DNA from 2 places in the Streptomyces sp. TN58 genome. Region 1 is predicted to be linked to the other one. Evidence: predicted binding sites of a transcription regulator. Region 1 holds the regulator's gene; the other holds the start of a gene.

Evidence for each region. The regulator HrcA, encoded in region 1, represses chaperone genes, less so after heat shock. The targets are predictions, from matches to a motif close to TTNGCACTCNGNNNNNCNGAGTGCNAA.
Region 2: the regulator HrcA is predicted to act here: its motif matches at 2,847-2,873, upstream of groL (chaperonin GroEL).

What each region holds. Positions count from the first base shown of each region.
Region 1 covers NZ_CP018870.1:2,424,272-2,433,392, forward strand. The annotation lists gene BSL84_RS11090 (PhoH family protein) at 1-342, opposite strand, end outside; gene BSL84_RS11095 (carbohydrate kinase family protein) at 488-1,582, opposite strand; gene BSL84_RS11100 (ribonuclease Z) at 1,756-2,661, opposite strand; gene BSL84_RS11105 (histidine triad nucleotide-binding protein) at 2,665-3,024, opposite strand; gene BSL84_RS11110 (16S rRNA (uracil(1498)-N(3))-methyltransferase) at 3,146-3,889, opposite strand; gene BSL84_RS11115 (nitronate monooxygenase) at 3,886-4,977, opposite strand; gene dnaJ (molecular chaperone DnaJ) at 5,136-6,275, opposite strand; gene hrcA (heat-inducible transcriptional repressor HrcA) at 6,276-7,292, opposite strand; gene BSL84_RS11130 (MBL fold metallo-hydrolase) at 7,453-8,172, shown strand; gene BSL84_RS11135 (DUF3097 domain-containing protein) at 8,207-9,010, shown strand; gene BSL84_RS11140 (Uma2 family endonuclease) at 9,012-9,121, opposite strand, start outside.
Region 2 covers NZ_CP018870.1:3,329,284-3,338,404, forward strand. The annotation lists gene BSL84_RS15010 (hypothetical protein) at 1-392, opposite strand, end outside; gene BSL84_RS15015 (hypothetical protein) at 680-1,003, shown strand; gene groL (chaperonin GroEL) at 1,096-2,715, opposite strand; gene BSL84_RS15025 (cold-shock protein) at 3,034-3,240, opposite strand; gene BSL84_RS15030 (MoaD/ThiS family protein) at 3,636-3,914, opposite strand; gene thrC (threonine synthase) at 3,951-5,249, opposite strand; SAM riboswitch class I at 5,243-5,400, opposite strand; gene BSL84_RS15040 (glucosyl-3-phosphoglycerate synthase) at 5,586-6,569, shown strand; gene BSL84_RS15045 (alpha,alpha-trehalose-phosphate synthase (UDP-forming)) at 6,628-8,082, shown strand; gene otsB (trehalose-phosphatase) at 8,229-9,092, opposite strand.

The sequences.
Region 1 (9,121 bases):
CACCTCGGCGGGCGTCTCGGGCCCGTCGCCGTTGCCGTTCGCGCTCGCCTTGAGCATGGCGATCGAGCGTTCCACTGCGTCCTCCGTCATCGGCTGCCCGGTGCGGAGCACCAGCATCATCTCGTCGAACAGTCGCTGGATCAGGGCGACTTCCGCGGCCGCGCCGATCGCGCTGACCTGATTGCCCCGAACATGGATGTCGGCCTTCGGGAAGGCCTTCTCGATCACGCGCAACAGGGCGTCGCCCGAGCCGAGCACCGTCACCATCGGGTGCGTCGCCGGTACGGTGAAGTGCGCTCGCGCCTGCCCCGGCGCGGGGATGTGGGCTGATGTCTGAGTCATGGGCCGGCACTGTGGCCTGCGCATACCTCCCGCTGAGGGGCCGCGCCGATCGACGACCTCCGGAATACCAAGGGTACGTCGCCGCCGCCGCATCCCCGAGAGGTTTTAGCCGCCCCCTGGGCTCCCCGGCTCCGCCGGCCCCCGGCTACACGGGGTGCCGGAAGCCGATGGTCGGCACGGCCCTGCGGCGGGCGGCCGGGGTCGCGGCCGACGGGATCAGGTCGTCCAGGAAGCCGTAGCGGCCGCGCAGCGCGTGCGGGGCGGCCCGCCACCAGTGGGCCACCTCCGGCCAGCCGGGGGCCGACAGGGAGCCGCCGAACTCCTGCACCGACAGGGCGGCGGTCAGCCCGGCGAAGGCCAGCCGGTCGGCCAGGGGCCAGCCCGCCAGGGTGCCGGTGACGAAGCCCGCCACGTAGACGTCCCCCGCCCCCGTGGGGTCCAGGGCGTCGACGGCGATACCGGGGACGTGCGCCGTCTCCCCGGTGCGGCCGTCCACCGCGTACGAGCCTTCGGGACCCATGGTCACCACGGCGATCGGCACCTTCTCGGCCAGGGCGCGGGCGGCGGCCCGGGGGCACTCGGTGCGCGTGTACCGCATCGCCTCGCCCGCGTTCGGCAGGAAGGCCTCGCAGTGCTCCAGGTCGGCCAGGGCCCCCAGGTCCCAGCGCCCGCTCTCGTCCCAGCCGACGTCCGCGAAGACCCGCGAGCCGCGCCGGGCGGCCTCGCCGATCCACTCCTCGCCGCGGCCGGGCCCCAGCGAGGCCACGGCGGCGCGAGCTCTCGGCGGGCACTGCGGCAGGGGGCCTGGGCCCGCCGGCGGCGGGGCCTCGTGGCCGTGGGAGACCATGGTGCGCTCCCCCTCGTACGCCATGGAGACGGTGACGGGGCTGTGCCAGCCGGGGATGATCCGTGACATGGAGAGGTCGATGCCCTCACCCTGCTCCAGGGCGTCCCAGCAGTACTCGCCGTAGTGGTCGTCCCCGAAGGCCGCGGCCAGCGAGGTGCGCAGGCCGAGCCGGGCCAGGGCGGTGGCCATGTTGGCGACGCCGCCGGGGCTGGAGCCCATCCCGCGCGCCCAGGACTCCGTACCGCGCACGGGTGCCGAGTCGAGGCCGGTGAAGATGATGTCGAGGAAGACGGTCCCGGTCAGGAAGACGTCGCAGCCCGGTTCCTCCGGGTCGCGCAGCGGACCGAGGGGGTCCAGGGCTGCGGTGCGGCGGTCGAGGTCCCCACTGGTCACGGTGGTCTCCCCTGTCGGTCTCGAAGGGCCGTTCTCGGTGAAAGCTGGCAGGTTTCCCGCGTGGCGCGGGATCAGACCCAGTGTGGCCCAGGTCACCTCGAACCTGCCCTCCGCGCCGTTCGCCGGGATCTGCGGTTCCCGGCCCGGGACGGCACGCGCCCGGGCCGTCCGCGTCAGCCGCGCTTCGGGAGCGGCACCCGCATCAGGTCCGCGGCCACGGTGAGTTCCCCCTCGAAGCCCGCCGCCCGCGCCTGGCGTTCGAACTCGGCGGGGTCGGTGTAGCGCTGGGAGAAGTGCGTCAGCACGAGGTGCCGTACGCCCGCGTCGCGCGCCACCCGCGCCGCCTGTCCGGCGGTGAGGTGCCCGTGGTCGGTGGCCAGGCGTTCGTCCTCGTCGAGGAAGGTCGATTCGATCACCAGCATGTCGCAGCCCTCGGCGAGTTCGTCCACGCCGGGGCAGAGCCGGGTGTCCATGACGAAGGCGAAGCGCTGGCCGGGCCGGGGTTCGCTCACGTCCTCCAGGGTGACCTCGCCGAGCCGGCCCTCCCGCTGGATCCGGCCGACGTCGGGGCCCTTGATCCCGTGCCGGGCGAGCTGTTCGGGCACCATCCGGCGCCCGTCGGGCTCGGTGATCCGGTAGCCGAAGGACTCCACCGGGTGCGAGAGCCGCCGGGTCTCCAGGACGTACGAGGCCCCGCGCGCCACCGGCCCGTCCTCGGAGACCGGTTCCTCGGCGAGCGGCACGGTCTCCCGGTAGGCCGTGGCGTACCGGAGGCGGTCGAAGAACTTCTGCCCCGACGCCGGGTAGTGCGCGGTGACGGGGTGCGGGACCTGGTCGAGGTTGATCCGCTGGATGACCCCGGCGAGGCCGAGGCTGTGGTCCCCGTGGAAGTGGGTGACGCAGATCCGGTTGATGTCGTGCGCGGCCACTCCCGCACGCAGCATCTGGCGCTGGGTGCCCTCGCCCGGGTCGAAGAGGATGCCCTCGCCGTCCCAGCGCAGGAGGTAGCCGTTGTGGTTGCGGTGGCGGGTGGGCACCTGGCTGGCGGTGCCCAGCACCACGAACTCTCTGACGGACACGTGCTACCCCGGGGGCCACTGGAGGCCGCGGCCGCCCAGGACGTGCGCGTGGGCGTGCCAGACGGTCTGTCCGGCGCCGGAGCCGGTGTTGAAGACGATCCGGTAGCCGTGGTCGTCGATCTTCTCGTCGGCGGCGACCTGGGCGGCCTCACGCAGTATGTCGGCGGCGACGCCCGGCTCGGCGGCCGCGAGGGAGGCCGCGTCGGGGTAGTGCACCTTGGGGATGACGAGCACGTGCGTGGGCGCCTGCGGGTTGATGTCCCGGAAGGCGACGGTGGTCTCGGTCTCGCGGACCACCGTCGCCGGGACGGCACCCTCGACGATCTTGCAGAACAGGCAGTCGGCCTGCGGTTCCCCGGCCATTGCTCACCCTCCCGTGATGTTGATCGGTCGGGGCATCGTATCCAGCCGGGCGACCGCGGCGGGCGAGTATTCCGGCCGGTCAGGCCGGAGGTCGGGCCTGGGCCCGGCGTCAGGCCCGGCGTCAGGCCCAGCGTCCGGTGCGGGCCAGCAGGACGGCCGCGGCCGCGGTGCCGGCGGTGGAGGTCCGCAGGACGGAACGGCCCAGACGGTAGGGGTGCGCCCCGGCCGCGGCGAAGACGTCCAGTTCCTCCGGGGAGACCCCGCCCTCCGGGCCGACGACCAGGACGACGCTGCCGGAGGCGGGCAGCGCGGCCGTGGCCAGGGCCTGCGAGGGGGTGTCGCGGTCCTCGTGCAGCACCATCGCCAGGTCGGCGCCGGCCAGCAGTGCCGCGACCTGCTTGGTGGACATGGCCTCGGCCACCTCCGGGAAGCGGACGCGGCGGGACTGCTTGCCCGCCTCCCGGGCCGTGGCCCGCCACTTGGCCAGGGACTTGGCGCCGCGGTCGCCGCGCCACTGCGTGATGCAGCGCGAGGCCTGCCAGGGCACGATCGCGTCCACGCCGGTCTCGGTCATGGTCTCGACGGCCAGCTCGCCCCGGTCCCCCTTGGGCAGGGCCTGGACCACCGTGATGCGGACCGCGGGCTCCTCCTCCTGCCCGGCGGCGGCGACCGCGACGACGAGCCGGTCCTTGCCCTCGGCCGCCTTCACGACCGCCTCCGCCCAGCCGCCCCGGCCGTCGGTCAGGACGACCTGCTCGCCCGGGTTCAGCCGTTTCACGGACACCGCGTGCCGGCCCTCCGGGCCGCCCAGGACGAACTCCGACCGTGCAGGAACCTCGTCGACCACGAACACCGGGGCCGTCATGACGCACTCCTCATCTGCATTTCCTTCAACGTGCTCTGTGCCTCGGCCAGTTCCGCCGCCAGCACCTCCACCAGCTGCGCCGCCGGCAGCGCCCGCGCGAGCCGGTGCCCCTGGCCCGCCCACAGGGCCATGCCCTGCGGGTCGCCGGCCGCGGCGGCCGCCTTGCGCAGCCCCTTGGTCAGGTGGTGGACCTGGGGGTAGGCGGCCGGGGCGTAGGGGCCGTGCTCCCGCACGAAGCGGTTGACCAGCCCGCGCGCCGGACGCCCGGAGAAGGCCCGGGTCAGCTCCGTCCGGACGAAGAGCGGATCGGTCAGCGCCTTCTTGTGCAGGGGGTCCGCGCCCGATTCCGGGCAGGCCAGGAAGGCCGTCCCCAGCTGCGCCGCCGTGGCGCCGGCCGCCAGCAGGGCGGCGATCTGCGCGCCGCGCATGACGCCGCCGGCCGCGATGATCGGCAGGGACACGGCCTCCCGCACCTGCGCCACCAGGGCGAGCAGTCCCACGGCCGCCGTGCCGTCGATCTGCGGGTCGTCGCGGTGGGTGCCCTGGTGGCCGCCGGCCTCGACGCCCTGGACGCAGACGGCGTCGGCTCCGGCCCGCTGGGCGCTGCGGGCCTCCTCCACGCAGGTCACGGTGACGACGGTGTACGTGCCGGCCTCGCGCAGGGCCGCGAGGGCCGCGGGGTCGGGGCAGCCGAAGGTGAACGACACGACCGGTACCGGGTCCTCCAGGAGGATGGCGAGCTTGGCGTCGTAGCCGTCGTCGCTGGTGCCGAGGATGTCCTCCTCGGCGAGCGAGATCGCGTACCAGCTGGCTTCGCCGGCGAGCTGCCCGCGGTACGCCTCCACCGCGGCCGGGTCGACGTGGCCGGTCGGCGGCATGAAGAGGTTGACGCCGAAGCGGCGCCGCGTGAGCGCGCGGACCTGCTTGATCTCCTGGTACATCCCGTCGGCTGTTTTGTAGCCCCCGGCCAGGAAGCCCAGCCCGCCGGCCTCGCACACGGCGGCGGCGAGCGGCGGGCAGGAGGCGCCGCCCGCCATGGGTGCCTGCACGATCGGGTGGGGGGAGAGACCGTTCGCCGCGGTGGACATGGACTGCATCGTGCCACGTCCGGCCCGGGGGGGCCGAATCACCGCATTCGCCTGGCATAGTCCGCTCCCGGCGCGGCGGACGGACGGCCTCCGCGGGAACGCGAGGAGCCCGGCCGGGGTGTCCCCGGGCCGGGCTCGAAGCGGTGTGCGCCGTGCGGTCAGCGACCGTTGAACGCGTCCTTCAGGCGGCTGAACAGGCCCTGCTGGCCGGGGGCGAACTGGCCCATGGGCCGTTCCTCGCCGCGCAGCTTGGCCAGCTGGCGCAGCAGCTCCTCCTGCTGGGCGTCCAGCTTGGTCGGGGTGGTGACCTCGACGTGGACGATCAGGTCCCCGCGCCCGCCGCCGCGCAGGTGCGTGACGCCGCGCCCGTGCAACGGGATCGCCTGGCCGGAGCCGGTGCCGGGCCGGATGTCGATCTCCTCCAGGCCGTCGAGCGTCTCCAGCGGGCACTTGGTGCCCAGTGCGGCGGCCGTCATGGGGATGGTGACCGTGCAGTGCAGGTCGTCCCCGCGCCGCTGGAAGGTCGGGTGCGCCAGCTCGTGGATCTCCACGTACAGGTCGCCGGCGGGGCCGCCGCCGGGGCCGACCTCGCCCTCGCCCGCGAGCTGGATCCGGGTGCCGTTCTCGACACCGGCCGGGATCTTGACCGTGAGGCTGCGGCGGGAGCGGACCCGGCCGTCGCCCGCGCACTCGTGGCACGGGGTCGGGACGACGGTACCGAAGCCCTGGCACTGGGGGCAGGGGCGCGAGGTCATGACCTGGCCCAGGAAGGACCGGGTGACCTGCGAGACCTCACCGCGGCCGCGGCACATGTCACATGTCTGCGCCGAGGTGCCGGGGGCGGCGCCCTCACCGGAGCAGGTGGTGCACACGACGGCCGTGTCGACCTGGATGTCCTTGGTCGTCCCGAAGGCCGCCTCGTCCAGCTCCAGGTCGAGGCGGATCATGGCGTCCTGGCCTCGGCGGGTCCGCGAGCGCGGGCCGCGCTGCGAGGCCTGGCCGAAGAAGGCGTCCATGATGTCGGAGAAGTTGCCGAAGCCGCCCGCTCCGAAGCCTCCGGCCCCACCGCCGCCGCCCGAGGAGGACAGCGGGTCGCCGCCGAGGTCGTAGACCTGCTTCTTCTGCGGGTCCGAGAGCACCTCGTAGGCCGCGTTGATCTCCTTGAAGCGCTCCTGCGTCTTCGGGTCCGGATTGACGTCCGGGTGGAGTTCACGCGCGAGGCGCCGGAAGGCCTTCTTGATCTCGTCCTGAGATGCGTCGCGGCGTACGCCGAGAACGGCGTAGTAGTCCGTGGCCACTTACGACTCCGCCAGGATCTGTCCGACGTAACGTGCCACTGCGCGTACCGCTCCCATCGTTCCGGGGTAGTCCATGCGGGTCGGTCCGACCACGCCGAGTTTGGCGACCGTTTCGCCGCCCGAACCGTAACCGACCGAGACGACCGACGTGGAGTTGAGCCCCTCGTAGGCGTTCTCGTGCCCGATCCTTACGGCCATCCCCGACTCGTTGGCCTCGCCGAGCAGCTTGAGGAGCACGACCTGCTCCTCCAGCGCCTCCAGCACCGGCCTGATCGTCAGGGGGAAATCGTGTCCGAAGCGGGTGAGATTGGCGGTACCGCCGATCATCAGCCGCTCCTCCGCCTCCTCGACCAGCGTTTCGAGAAGGGTCGACAGCACGGTGGAGACCGTGCCGCGGTCGTCGGCCTCGAAGGACTCCGGGAGGTCCTGGACGAGCGGCGGCACGTCGGTGAAGCGCCGGCCGACGACCCTGCTGTTGAGGCGGGCCCGCAGGTCGGCGAGAGAGGCCTCGCCGAAGGGGCTCGGGCAGTCGACGAGCCGCTGCTCGACGCGTCCGGTGTCCGTGATCAGTACGAGCATCAGGCGCGCGGGGGCGAGCGAGAGCAGCTCCACGTGCCGGACGGTCGACCGGGTCAGGCTCGGGTACTGCACGACCGCGACCTGCCGGGTGAGCTGCGCGAGCAGCCGCACCGTGCGGCCGACGACGTCGTCGAGGTCGACGGCTCCGTCGAGGAAGTTCTGGATGGCCCGGCGCTCGGGTGTCGACAGCGGCTTGACGCCCGCCAGCTTGTCGACGAAGAGGCGGTAGCCCTTGTCGGTGGGGATCCGGCCGGCGCTGGTGTGGGGCTGGGCGATGTAGCCCTCCTCCTCCAGGACCGCCATGTCGTTGCGCACGGTGGCGGGCGAGACGCCGAGCCGGTGCCGCTCGGTGAGCGCCTTGGAGCCGACCGGCTCCTCCGTCCCGACGTAGTCCTGGACGATGGCGCGCAGCACTTCGAGTCTGCGTTCGCTGAGCATCGCGCACACCTCCAGCGTGATCTGTTGCCGTGTTGCCGTGTTCTGCCGTGTCCGGCGTTCGTTGGCACTCTGTCCGTTCGAGTGCCAGGAAGCCCCCGCTCAGTGTACGGCCGGGTAGTAAGACCCTGGCAAGGGAGGCCCGCCAGGGTAGCGTCGCGGCATGGACGTGCGATGGGAAGAGGCGGGCTGGGAACGGCTCACCGGGCGGGCCGGCCGGCGGCGTCTGCCGGTGTGGGACTGCACGGTGGGGCTGGTGGTGGGGGACGAGTCGGTCCTCCTGGTCGACCCCGGGTCGTGCGTGCGCGAGGGTGCGGAGGTGCGGGCCGAGGCCGAGCGGCTGACGGGTCGGAGCGTGACCCATATCGCATTCACGCACGGTCATTTCGATCACGTGCTGGGCGCGGCCGCCTTCCCCGGGGCCGAGGTGTACGGGGCGGTCGGGCTGGCCGAGCTCCTCGTCGCGGACCGCGACGAGCTGCGCGGGGACGCGGTGCGGCACGGGCTCGCGGCGGACGAGGCGGCCGAGGCGGTGGACCTGATGGTGGTGCCGGGCCACGCGGTGTCGGGCGAGTGGACGCTGGACCTCGGCGGGCTGCAGGTGCTGCTGGCCAACGTGGGGCCCGGCCACACCGGGCACGACCTGGCCGTCTTCGTCCCGGGCGAACGCGAGACGGTGTTCTGCGGGGACCTGGTCGAGGAGTCGGGCGAGCCGCAGGCGGGCCCGGACGCGATGCCGCGGCAGTGGCCCGCCGCCCTGGACCGGCTGCTGTCGCTGGGCGGCGAGGACGCGCTGTACGTGCCCGGTCACGGAGCGGTGGTCACCGCGGAGTTCGTGCGTGCGCAACGCGCCACGCTGGAGGCCCGTTCCGGCGTGTCGTAGGCGGGACGCGCGCGGCTTGCCTAGTGTCGGCCGGATGCGCGAGTACTCCCCCGACCTGACCCCGCAGTGGAAGCGACCCAAGGCCGTGCCGGAGGTCGCCGTGGAACCGGACCTGGTGGTCGAGGTGGCGGGTACGGACTTCTGCGGCGCGGTGGTGGCCTGCGAGGCGGGCACGGTGACCCTGGAGGACCGCTTCGGCAGGCGCCGGGTGTTCCCGATGGAGCCGCGCGGCTTCCTGCTGGACGGCGAGGTGGTCACCCTGGTCCGCCCGCCCCGCGGCCCGGCGGTGCCCACCCGTACGGCGTCCGGCTCCATCGCGGTCCCCGGCGCCCGCGCTCGGGTGGCCCGGGCCGGCCGGATCTACGTCGAGGGCCGCCACGACGCCGAACTGGTGGAGCGGGTGTGGGGCGACGACCTGCGCATCGAGGGCGTGGTCGTGGAGTACCTGGAGGGCGTCGACGACCTCCCGGCCGTGGTGGCGGAGTTCGGCCCGGCCCCGGACGCCCGGCTGGGCGTGCTGGTGGACCATCTGGTGACGGGCTCGAAGGAGTCCCGTATCGCGGCGGCGGTGACCTCGCCGGACGTGCTGGTGGTGGGCCACCCGTACGTGGACGTCTGGCAGGCGGTGAAGCCGTCCGCGCTGGGCATCGCCGCCTGGCCGGTGGTCCCGCGCGGCCAGGACTGGAAGACGGGCGTCTGCCGGGCCCTGGGCTGGCCGGAGAACACCGGCGCCGCCTGGCAGCGCATCCTGTCCCGGGTGACGTCCTACAAGGACCTGGAGCCGACCCTGCTGGGCCGCGTGGAGGAACTGATCGACTTCGTCACGGCCCCGGACTGATCTACGGCAGGGTGCCGAACTGCCCGGTGTCGAGCGTCACGCCGAGGGCATCGAGCGGGACCGGTTCTGCGAACTTGCTGGTCCGCGCCGTGCGGTAGTCGGCCTGGTCCC
Region 2 (9,121 bases), 910 kb from region 1:
GACGGTATCCCGGGCACGTCCGGCCATGCCCCCCGCCACAGCATCGTGGCCGCGCCTCCGCGCAAGGCCCGCAGGAACGCCTGCTCCACCGGTCCGGGAGCCGCGTACGCGTCGACGGTCAGCGGCAGCGCCGCCGCCAGCTCCCGGTCGTCGCGCGGCAGTTCGGCACCCAGGTACCAGGTGTCCGCCGCCGCCCAGTAGTCCGACGGGTCGAACATGCCCGCCGGCAGCAGCGCCGCCATCCCCCGGGCCTCGGCGACGCTCTCCGTCCGCGCGCACAGCCACATCTCCGGTTCGAGGGGCCTCATCCGCCCGCACAGCAGCCGGGCCCGCCGGTACGCCTCCCCGATGTCGTCGGTCCGGTAGACGGGATAGGCTCGCGAACTCCCCACCCGTCCTCATCCCTGCCCGTCGCGCCGGGGAGGCGGTACGGACGTATGGCGCGCCTTCGCGTACGCCTTGGCGGGATCGGCGGGATCGGCGGTGCGCAGCACCGGATGAGCGACGGAGTTCCCCATGGCCGTACGGTCACACGCCCCCACCCACCCCGGCCAGCGGTTTTCACCGCCCGATCGGGGGAGACCACTCCGAGGGCCGGGCGGGGCCCCGCCGCGGCACTAGCCTGAAACGAGGCACGGGCTCAGCGCTGCACGCCATCCGGAGGAATACGGTGACGATCATGATCGAGCGGGCCACACCCACAGAGACGTCGCCGGCGCCGCCGGCCTTCGAGGACCTTCTGCGCACGGTCGCGGAGATGGACACGCCAGACGGCTTCAAGGCCGAGCTCATCCGGGGGAAGATCGTCGTGTCACCGTTTTCCCGGCTCCGGTACTCCCGCCCCATGCGCCTGCTGCGTGAGCAGCTCCAGTCGCATGTACCCGACGGCTGTTTCGCGGACACCTCGTCGCCCCACGGGTACCGCGCCCGTACGACGGTGTCCTTCGGCGAGCCGCTGCACATCCCCGCGCCGTTCGATTTCACGCTCGACACCACGATCTGACCGTGCCGACCCGGCCCGGGAACGCCCGAGGGCGGCACCCCCGTGGGGGTGCCGCCCTCGTTCGAGAACAGCCGATCAGCCGACAGGGCCGATCAGAAGTCCATGTCACCGCCCGGCATGCCGCCCGGAGCGGCCGCGGCCTTCTCCGGCTTGTCGGCGATGACGGCCTCGGTGGTCAGGAACAGCGCGGCGATCGACGCGGCGTTCTGCAGCGCGGAGCGCGTGACCTTCGCCGGGTCGATGATGCCCTCGGCGATCATGTCGACGTACTCGCCGGACGCGGCGTTCAGGCCGTGACCGATCGGAAGGTTGCGCACCTTCTCCACGACGACGCCGCCCTCAAGACCACCGTTGACGGCGATCTGCTTCAGCGGGGCCTCCAGCGCGAGCTTCACGGCGTTGGCGCCGGTCGCCTCGTCACCGTCGAGCTCCAGCTTCTCGAAGACCGCGGAGGCCTGCAGCAGGGCCACGCCACCACCGGCGACGATGCCCTCCTCGACGGCCGCCTTCGCGTTGCGAACGGCGTCCTCGATGCGGTGCTTGCGCTCCTTGAGCTCGACCTCGGTCGCGGCACCGGCCTTGATGACGGCCACGCCGCCGGCCAGCTTCGCCAGGCGCTCCTGGAGCTTCTCGCGGTCGTAGTCCGAGTCGGAGTTCTCGATCTCGGCGCGGATCTGGTTCACGCGGCCCTGGACCTGGTCGCTGTCACCGGCACCGTCGACGATGGTGGTCTCGTCCTTGGTGATGACGACCTTGCGGGCGCGGCCGAGCAGGTCGAGACCGGCGTTCTCCAGCTTGAGGCCGACCTCCTCGGAGATGACCGTGCCGCCCGTGAGGATGGCGATGTCACCGAGCATGGCCTTGCGGCGGTCGCCGAAGCCCGGGGCCTTGACGGCGACGGACTTGAAGGTGCCGCGGATCTTGTTGACGACCAGGGTCGACAGGGCCTCGCCCTCGACGTCCTCGGCGATGATCAGCAGCGGCTTGCCGGACTGCATGACCTTCTCCAGGAGCGGCAGCAGGTCCTTGACCGAGCCGATCTTGGAGTTGACGATCAGGATGTACGGGTCGTCGAGGGACGACTCCATGCGCTCCATGTCGGTGGCGAAGTACGCCGAGATGTAGCCCTTGTCGAAGCGCATACCCTCGGTGAGCTCCAGCTCCAGACCGAAGGTCTGGGACTCCTCGACGGTGATGACGCCTTCCTTGCCGACCTTGTCCATGGCCTCGGCGATGAGCTCGCCGATCTGGGTGTCGGCGGCGGAGATGGAGGCCGTCGAAGCGATCTGCTCCTTGGTCTCGACATCCTTGGCCTGGGCGAGCAGGGCGGCGGAGACGGCCTCGACGGCCTTCTCGATACCACGCTTGAGGGCCATCGGGTTGGCACCGGCGGCCACGTTGCGCAGGCCCTCGCGGACGAGCGCCTGGGCCAGGACGGTGGCGGTGGTCGTACCGTCGCCGGCTACGTCGTCCGTCTTCTTGGCGACTTCCTTGACCAGCTCGGCGCCGATCTTCTCGTACGGGTCCTCAAGCTCGATCTCCTTGGCGATGGACACACCATCGTTGGTGATCGTGGGGGCGCCCCACTTCTTCTCAAGGACGACGTTGCGACCCTTGGGGCCAAGGGTGACCTTGACGGCGTCGGCGAGCTGGTTCATCCCACGCTCAAGGCCGCGCCGGGCCTCCTCGTCGAACGCAATGATCTTGGCCATCTGAAGTGGTCCTCCCGGACAGCGGTGGATTGCTCCCAGGACCGCGCCCGCGCCCGCGACGGACGGCCTGCGTGCCCGGCGGTTCCTTCCCACCGGACCCTGCGGGCCTCACCGACCCGGTCCTCGTTTCAGTAGCACTCTCACTCGTAGAGTGCTAACGCCAATGATTAGCACTCGGCCCCCGAGAGTGCAAGCGGCTTCGCTGAAGCAGCAGGTGACACGCGAGGGGCCCACATCCCGTGTGCGGGATGTGGGCCCCTCGTGGGTCTTCCGGGGTCTTCGACGGAAGACCGAGCGTCGGTGGTCGATGCTCCGGGACTAGCCGAGCGCGAGCTTGACCATGTCCGCCTGCGGACCCTTCTGGCCCTGCGAGATCTCGAACTCGACCCGCTGACCCTCTTCAAGGGTGCGGTACCCGTCCATCTGGATGGCGCTGTAGTGGACGAACACATCCGCACCACCGTCGACCGCGATGAAGCCGTAGCCCTTCTCCGCGTTGAACCACTTGACGGTGCCCTGAGCCATGCCTAACTCCCCTATTACCGGCCCTTGCGCGGGAACGCACTTCGCGTTACCGGGTCAGAACTTGCGTCGGAACGCTTCGACCGAGGCTGAATGTATCTGCGCGAGTGCTGTCTGCAACAGGTCAATCCGACGAGAAATCTGGACACCGAGAAACATTGAAATAGAGTGAAAATTTGCCATGTTCCAGGGCAACTCGGGCCTGACATATCTCGCCAAAGCCCCATACCGCGCCCGCACATTGACCCGATGTCGACCCTCACGCGACCCGTTCATATGCAGCGGGCAAGTCCAGCGGAGGGGACTTCCCCAACTCTACCGTGCCCAATCAAACAGAATTACCCCCTCCGCTTTTAGCGGAGGGGGTAATTACGGTTTCTCGACGGGCTCGGCCCGGATCAGCAGCCGCCCGCGACCGCCGGGATGATCGAGACGCCGGCGCCGTCCGGCGTCACCGCCTCCAGCCCGCCCTCGAAGCGCACGTCGTCGTCGTTGACGTAGACGTTCACGAAGCGGCGGAGCTTGCCCTGGTCGTCCAGGACGCGCGCGGCGATGCCCGGGTGGTTCTTCTCCAGGGACTCGATGACCTCGGCGAGGGTCGCGCCCTCGGCCGGGACCTCGGCCTGACCGCCGGTGTAGGTGCGCAGGATGGTGGGGATGCGGACGTTGACGCTCATGGCGCTACTGCCTTTCCGGTAGTGCGGGGAGGGTGGTCAGGCCAGGCCGGCGGCGCGGAACGCGTCCAGGCTGGGGCGGATGGTGGCGGTCTGCCCGCTGTCTGCAGCCACCGCCTCCAGGGTCTTGAGGCCGTCGCCGGTGTTCAGGACGACGGTGGTCAGCGCCGGGTCGAGCTGACCGTTCTCGATGAGCTTCTTCGTCACGCCGACGGTCACGCCGCCCGCGGTCTCGGCGAAGATGCCCTCGGTCTGCGCGAGGATCTTGATGGCCTCGACGACCTGCTCGTCGGTCACGTCCTCGACGAAGCCGCCGGTGCGTCGCGCGATGTCCAGGACGTACGGGCCGTCCGCCGGGTTGCCGATGGCGAGGGACTTGGCGATGGTGTTCGGCTTCTGCGGGCGGACCACGTCGTGCCCGGCCTTGAAGGCGGTCGACACCGGGGAGCAGCCCTCGGCCTGGGCGCCGAAGATCTTGTACGGCTTGTCCTCTACGAGACCGAGCCTGATCAGCTCCTGCAGACCCTTGTCGATCTTCGTGAGCTGGGAGCCGGACGCGATCGGGATGACGATCTGGTCAGGCAGCTGCCAGCCGAGCTGCTCGCAGATCTCGTACGCCAGGGTCTTGGAGCCCTCGCCGTAGTACGGGCGCAGGTTGACGTTGACGAAGCCCCAGCCCTCGCCCAGCGGGTCGCCGATGAGCTCGGAGCAGAAGCGGTTGACGTCGTCGTAGTTGCCCTCGATGCCGACCAGGTCGCCGCCGTACACACCGGCCATGACGACCTTGCCCTGCTCCAGGTCGTGCGGGATGAACACGCAGGAGCGGAAGCCGGCCCGGGCGGCCGCGGCGCCGACGGCGCCGGCCAGGTTGCCGGTGGAGGAGCAGGACAGGGTGGTGAAGCCGAAGGCGCGGGCGGCCTCGACGGCGATGGCGACGACGCGGTCCTTGAAGGAGTGCGTCGGGTTGCCGGAGTCGTCCTTGACGTACAGCTTGCCGGTGACGCCCAGCTCCTTGGCCAGGTTCTCCGCGTCGACGAGCTTGGTGAAGCCGGGGTTCAGGCTGGGCTTGGACGCCACGTCGGCGGGGACGGGCAGCAGCGGCGCGTAGCGCCAGATGTTGTTCGGGCCGGCCTCGATCGCGGCGCGCAGGGCCGCCGGGTCACCGGTCGGGAGCTCGTAGGCGACTTCCAGCGGCCCGAAGCACTCGGCGCACGCGAAGATGGGACCGAGCTCGAAGCGGGTACCGCACTCGCGACACGAAAGGCCGGTGGCAGGTCCGAGATCGACAGAGGTGGCGACAGTCTGTGCAGCCATGATGGCGAGGCCCTTTCTCCTCATCTTCCCCATGGCGCATTTCGCCATGAGACGGAATTGGCACCTTCCCTAGCCGGGGACCTCGTCGACGAGCGCTGCTGCGCGATCGCGAGAACCGACTGGAGGGTTGCCGGGGCTTCAACGGGCCGTGTCCCTCTGCCCCTCTGGATGAGCGGTATGGCACCGGCATACGCGCTCTGCGGCGCGCCGGTGCGTTTGTACGCGGGGGACCCCGGCATGCGGTGGTCCTTCGCGTTGTTCAAGACTGTAACCGAAGGGGCGGGCGGTTGAGACAGCCGTCCGAACCGCGAGATGGATCACATAACGGCCGATAACGCCGACGAGCAGGGAGTGCTGAGGGTGCTGGAAGAGGTGGAGCGCTGGCTGGCCGACCGCTCCTGGTCCGCCGCCGACCGACCGCTCGACCAGCTGCTCGACCTCAAACGGGCGGCCGGGACCACGGTCTCCGTGGTGCTGCCCGCGCTGGACGAGGAGGCGACGGTCGGCGCGATCGTCGAGGTCGTCCGGCGTGAGCTGATCGAGGGACTGCCGGTCCCCCTCGTGGACGAGCTGGTCGTGGTCGACTCCGGCTCCGCCGACCGGACCGCCGAGGTCGCGGCCAAGGCGGGCGCCCGGGTGGTGCACCGCGACGAGATCCTGCCGCGGATCCCGGCGCTGCCCGGCAAGGGCGAGGTGCTGTGGCGCTCGCTGCTGGCCACCATTGGCGACATCGTCTGCTTCGTCGACGCCGACCTGCGCGACTTCTCCGCCTCCTTCGTCTCCGGGATCGTCGGCCCGCTGCTCACCGACCCCGAGGTGCAGTTCGTCAAGGCGATGTACGACCGCCCGCTCGGCGCGGAGTTCGACGGCCTCGCCCCCGGCAGGACCCCCGGCCCCGGCCAGGGCGGCCGGGTCACGGAGCTGGTCGCCCGCCCGCTGCTGAACCTGCACTGGCCGCAGCTGGCCGGCTTCGTCCAGCCGCTGGGCGGCGAGTACGCCGTACGGCGCACCCTGCTGGAGCGGCTGCCGTTCCCCGTCGGCTACGGCGTCGAGCTGGGCCTGCTGGTCGACGCGCTGCACACGGTCGGACTGGACGCGCTGGCCCAGGTGGACGTGGGCGTACGGCTGCACCGGCACCAGGACGGGCAGGCACTCGGCCGGATGGCCGCGGCGATCTACCGGACGGCGCAGGTACGGCTCTCGCGCGGGCACCTCGTACGGCCGGAGCTGACGCAGTTCGAGCGCGGGCCGGAGGGCTTCGTACCGCGGACGTACGCGGTGGACACCGAGGAGCGGCCGCCGATGCTGGAGGTGCAGGAGTACGGCCGGCGGCACGTCGCGTGAGGTGTCGCGTGACGTGTCCATACGTTTGAGCGAGCACGGGCCGGGCTAGGTTCGCGGCATGGCTTCTCAGGTACTCGTCGCGGCGAACCGCGGCCCGCTCTCCTACGCCCTCTCCGACGACGACACCCTCAGCGCCCGGCGCGGCGGGGGCGGTCTCGTCTCCGGACTCTCGGCGGCCCTCGCGGAGCAGCCGGGGGCCGTGTGGATCTGCGCGGCGCTGTCGGACGCGGACCGGGAGGCCGTCCGGCGGGGCGTGTCCGAGCCGGGTGTCCGGATGCTGGACATCGATCCCACGATGTACGACGACGCGTACAACGGCATCGCGAACTCGGTGCTGTGGTTCACCCACCACCACCTGTACGACGTGCCGCGCGAGCCGGTATTCGACGCGGAGTTCCGGCGCCGGTGGGGAAGCTACGTGGCGTACAACGACGCCTTCGCGCGGGCTCTCGCCGAGGAGGCCGCCGAGGGGGCCCGCGTGCTGGTGCAGGACTACCACCTGGCGCTGGTCCCCGGGCAGCTGCGGGAGCTGCGGCCGGACCTGCGGATCGCGCACTTCACGCACACCCCGTGGGCGTCGCAGGAGTTCCTGCGGATGCTGCCCGACGACATCCGCAGCGAGCTGGTGTGGGGGATGCTCGGCGCGGACGTGGTCGGCTTCCACACCTGGGCCTGGGCGCACACCTTCATGGGCGGCACGCAGCTGGACGACGAACGGGGCATCGCCGAGCCGAGGTTCGCGGCCGGGACAGAGCCGCCGCACGCGAGGTACGTCCAGAAGAACCCGTCGAGCCCGGTGCGGCACAAGCGGACCGAGGTGGCCGTGTACCCGCTGGGCGTGGACGCCGAGGAGCTGCGGGCGCTCGCGCACCGGCCGGAGGTGGACGAGAAGCTGGCGGAGCTGCGGGCGGAGGTCGCGGGCCGCAGGACGATCGCCCGGGTGGACCGGACCGAGCTGTCGAAGAACATCCTGCGGGGCCTGCTGGCCTACCGGGAGCTGCTGACGGTCCACCCCGAGTGGCGCGGCCGGGTGGTGCACCTGGCCTCGGCGTACCCGTCACGGCAGGACCTGAAGGTGTACCGGGACTACACGGCGGCCGTCTCGGAGCTGGCGGCGGAGATCAACGCGGAGTTCGGCACGGAGGACTGGCAGCCGGTGCTGGTGTCGGTGAAGGACGACTTCGCGCGGTCGCTGGCGGTCTACCGGATGGCGGACGTGGCGCTGGTCAATCCGGTGCGGGACGGGATGAACCTGGTGGCGAAGGAGATCCCGGTGGTGTCGGAGGCGGGGTGCGCGGTGGTGCTGTCGACGGGGGCGGGGGCGTACGAGGAGCTCCGCGAGGACGCGCTGACGGTGAACCCGTACGACGTGTCGCAGACGGCGGAGGCGCTGCACGCGGCGCTGTCCATGCCGGACGAGGAGCGTGCGGAACGCACGAAGCGCCTGGCGGCGGCCGCGACGGCCCTGCCCCCGGCCGCCTGGTTCGAGGCCCAGCTGGCGGCCCTGGCCTGACCACTGCCGGGGCTCCGCCCCGGACCCCGCTCCTCAAACGCCGGAGGGGCTGGCAAAGCCGGGCTCTGCCCGACATGCAGCCCCGCCGGCGTTTGAGGCGCGGGGGTGCGGGGGCAGTGCCCCCGGCGACGCCGCCGCGCGCGGCCTCAAGCGGAGGGGCTGGGGTTCCCAAGGGCTCGGGCCAGGGTGGCCAGGAAGGCGGCCACCGAGGCCGGGCCGGGGAGGACCAGGTCGGCGCGGGCGGCGAGTTCGGGGACCTCCGCCGAGCCGCTGCACACCAGCAGCCCCGGCAGCCCCTCGGCCCTGCGCTTCTCGACGGCCGAGTACGCGGCGAGGTCGCCCAGGTCGTCCCCGGCGTAGAGCACCGTCTCGGCGTCCCGCTCCGCCAGGAACTCCGTCAGGGCGACGCCCTTGTCCATGCCCGGGGGCCGCAGCTCCAGGACCGCCCGTCCCGGCTCGACCATCAGCCCGTGCCGGGCGGCCAGCTCGGTCAGGGGCTCCCGCAGCGCGGCGAAGGCGGCGGCAGGGTCCTCGGCGCGCCGGGTGTGGACGGCGAGCGCCCGCCCCTTCTCCTCGATCCAGGTGCCGCGCCACGCCCCGATCGAGTCGAGGAACCCCGGCAGCTCGGCCCGTACGGCCGCCACCCCGGGATGCTCGGCGGGGGCGTGGACCAGGCCGGTCACGGCGTCCCAGCGCTCGGCGCCGTAGTGGCCCAGGACGACGAGGTGTTCCAGCCCGGGGACCCCGGCGAAGCCCCCGTAGCGGACGGCGACCCCTGCGGGCCGCCCGGTGACCACGGCCACCGAGTCCACCGCGGGGGCGAGCGCCGAGAGCGCGGGAACGGCTTCGGGATGTGCCCGTGCCTGGTCCGGGTCCGGGACGATGTCGGCGAGGGTGCCGTCGAAGTCCAGGGCGACCACGGACCGGCGGGGTGCGCGGAGGATGGCTTCGAGTCCCTCGCGTCCGGCTGCGGTGACGGGCATCGGCAGGTCGTGCGGCAGGCTCCCCATACGCACGACCCTAACGGCCCGGCGGGACG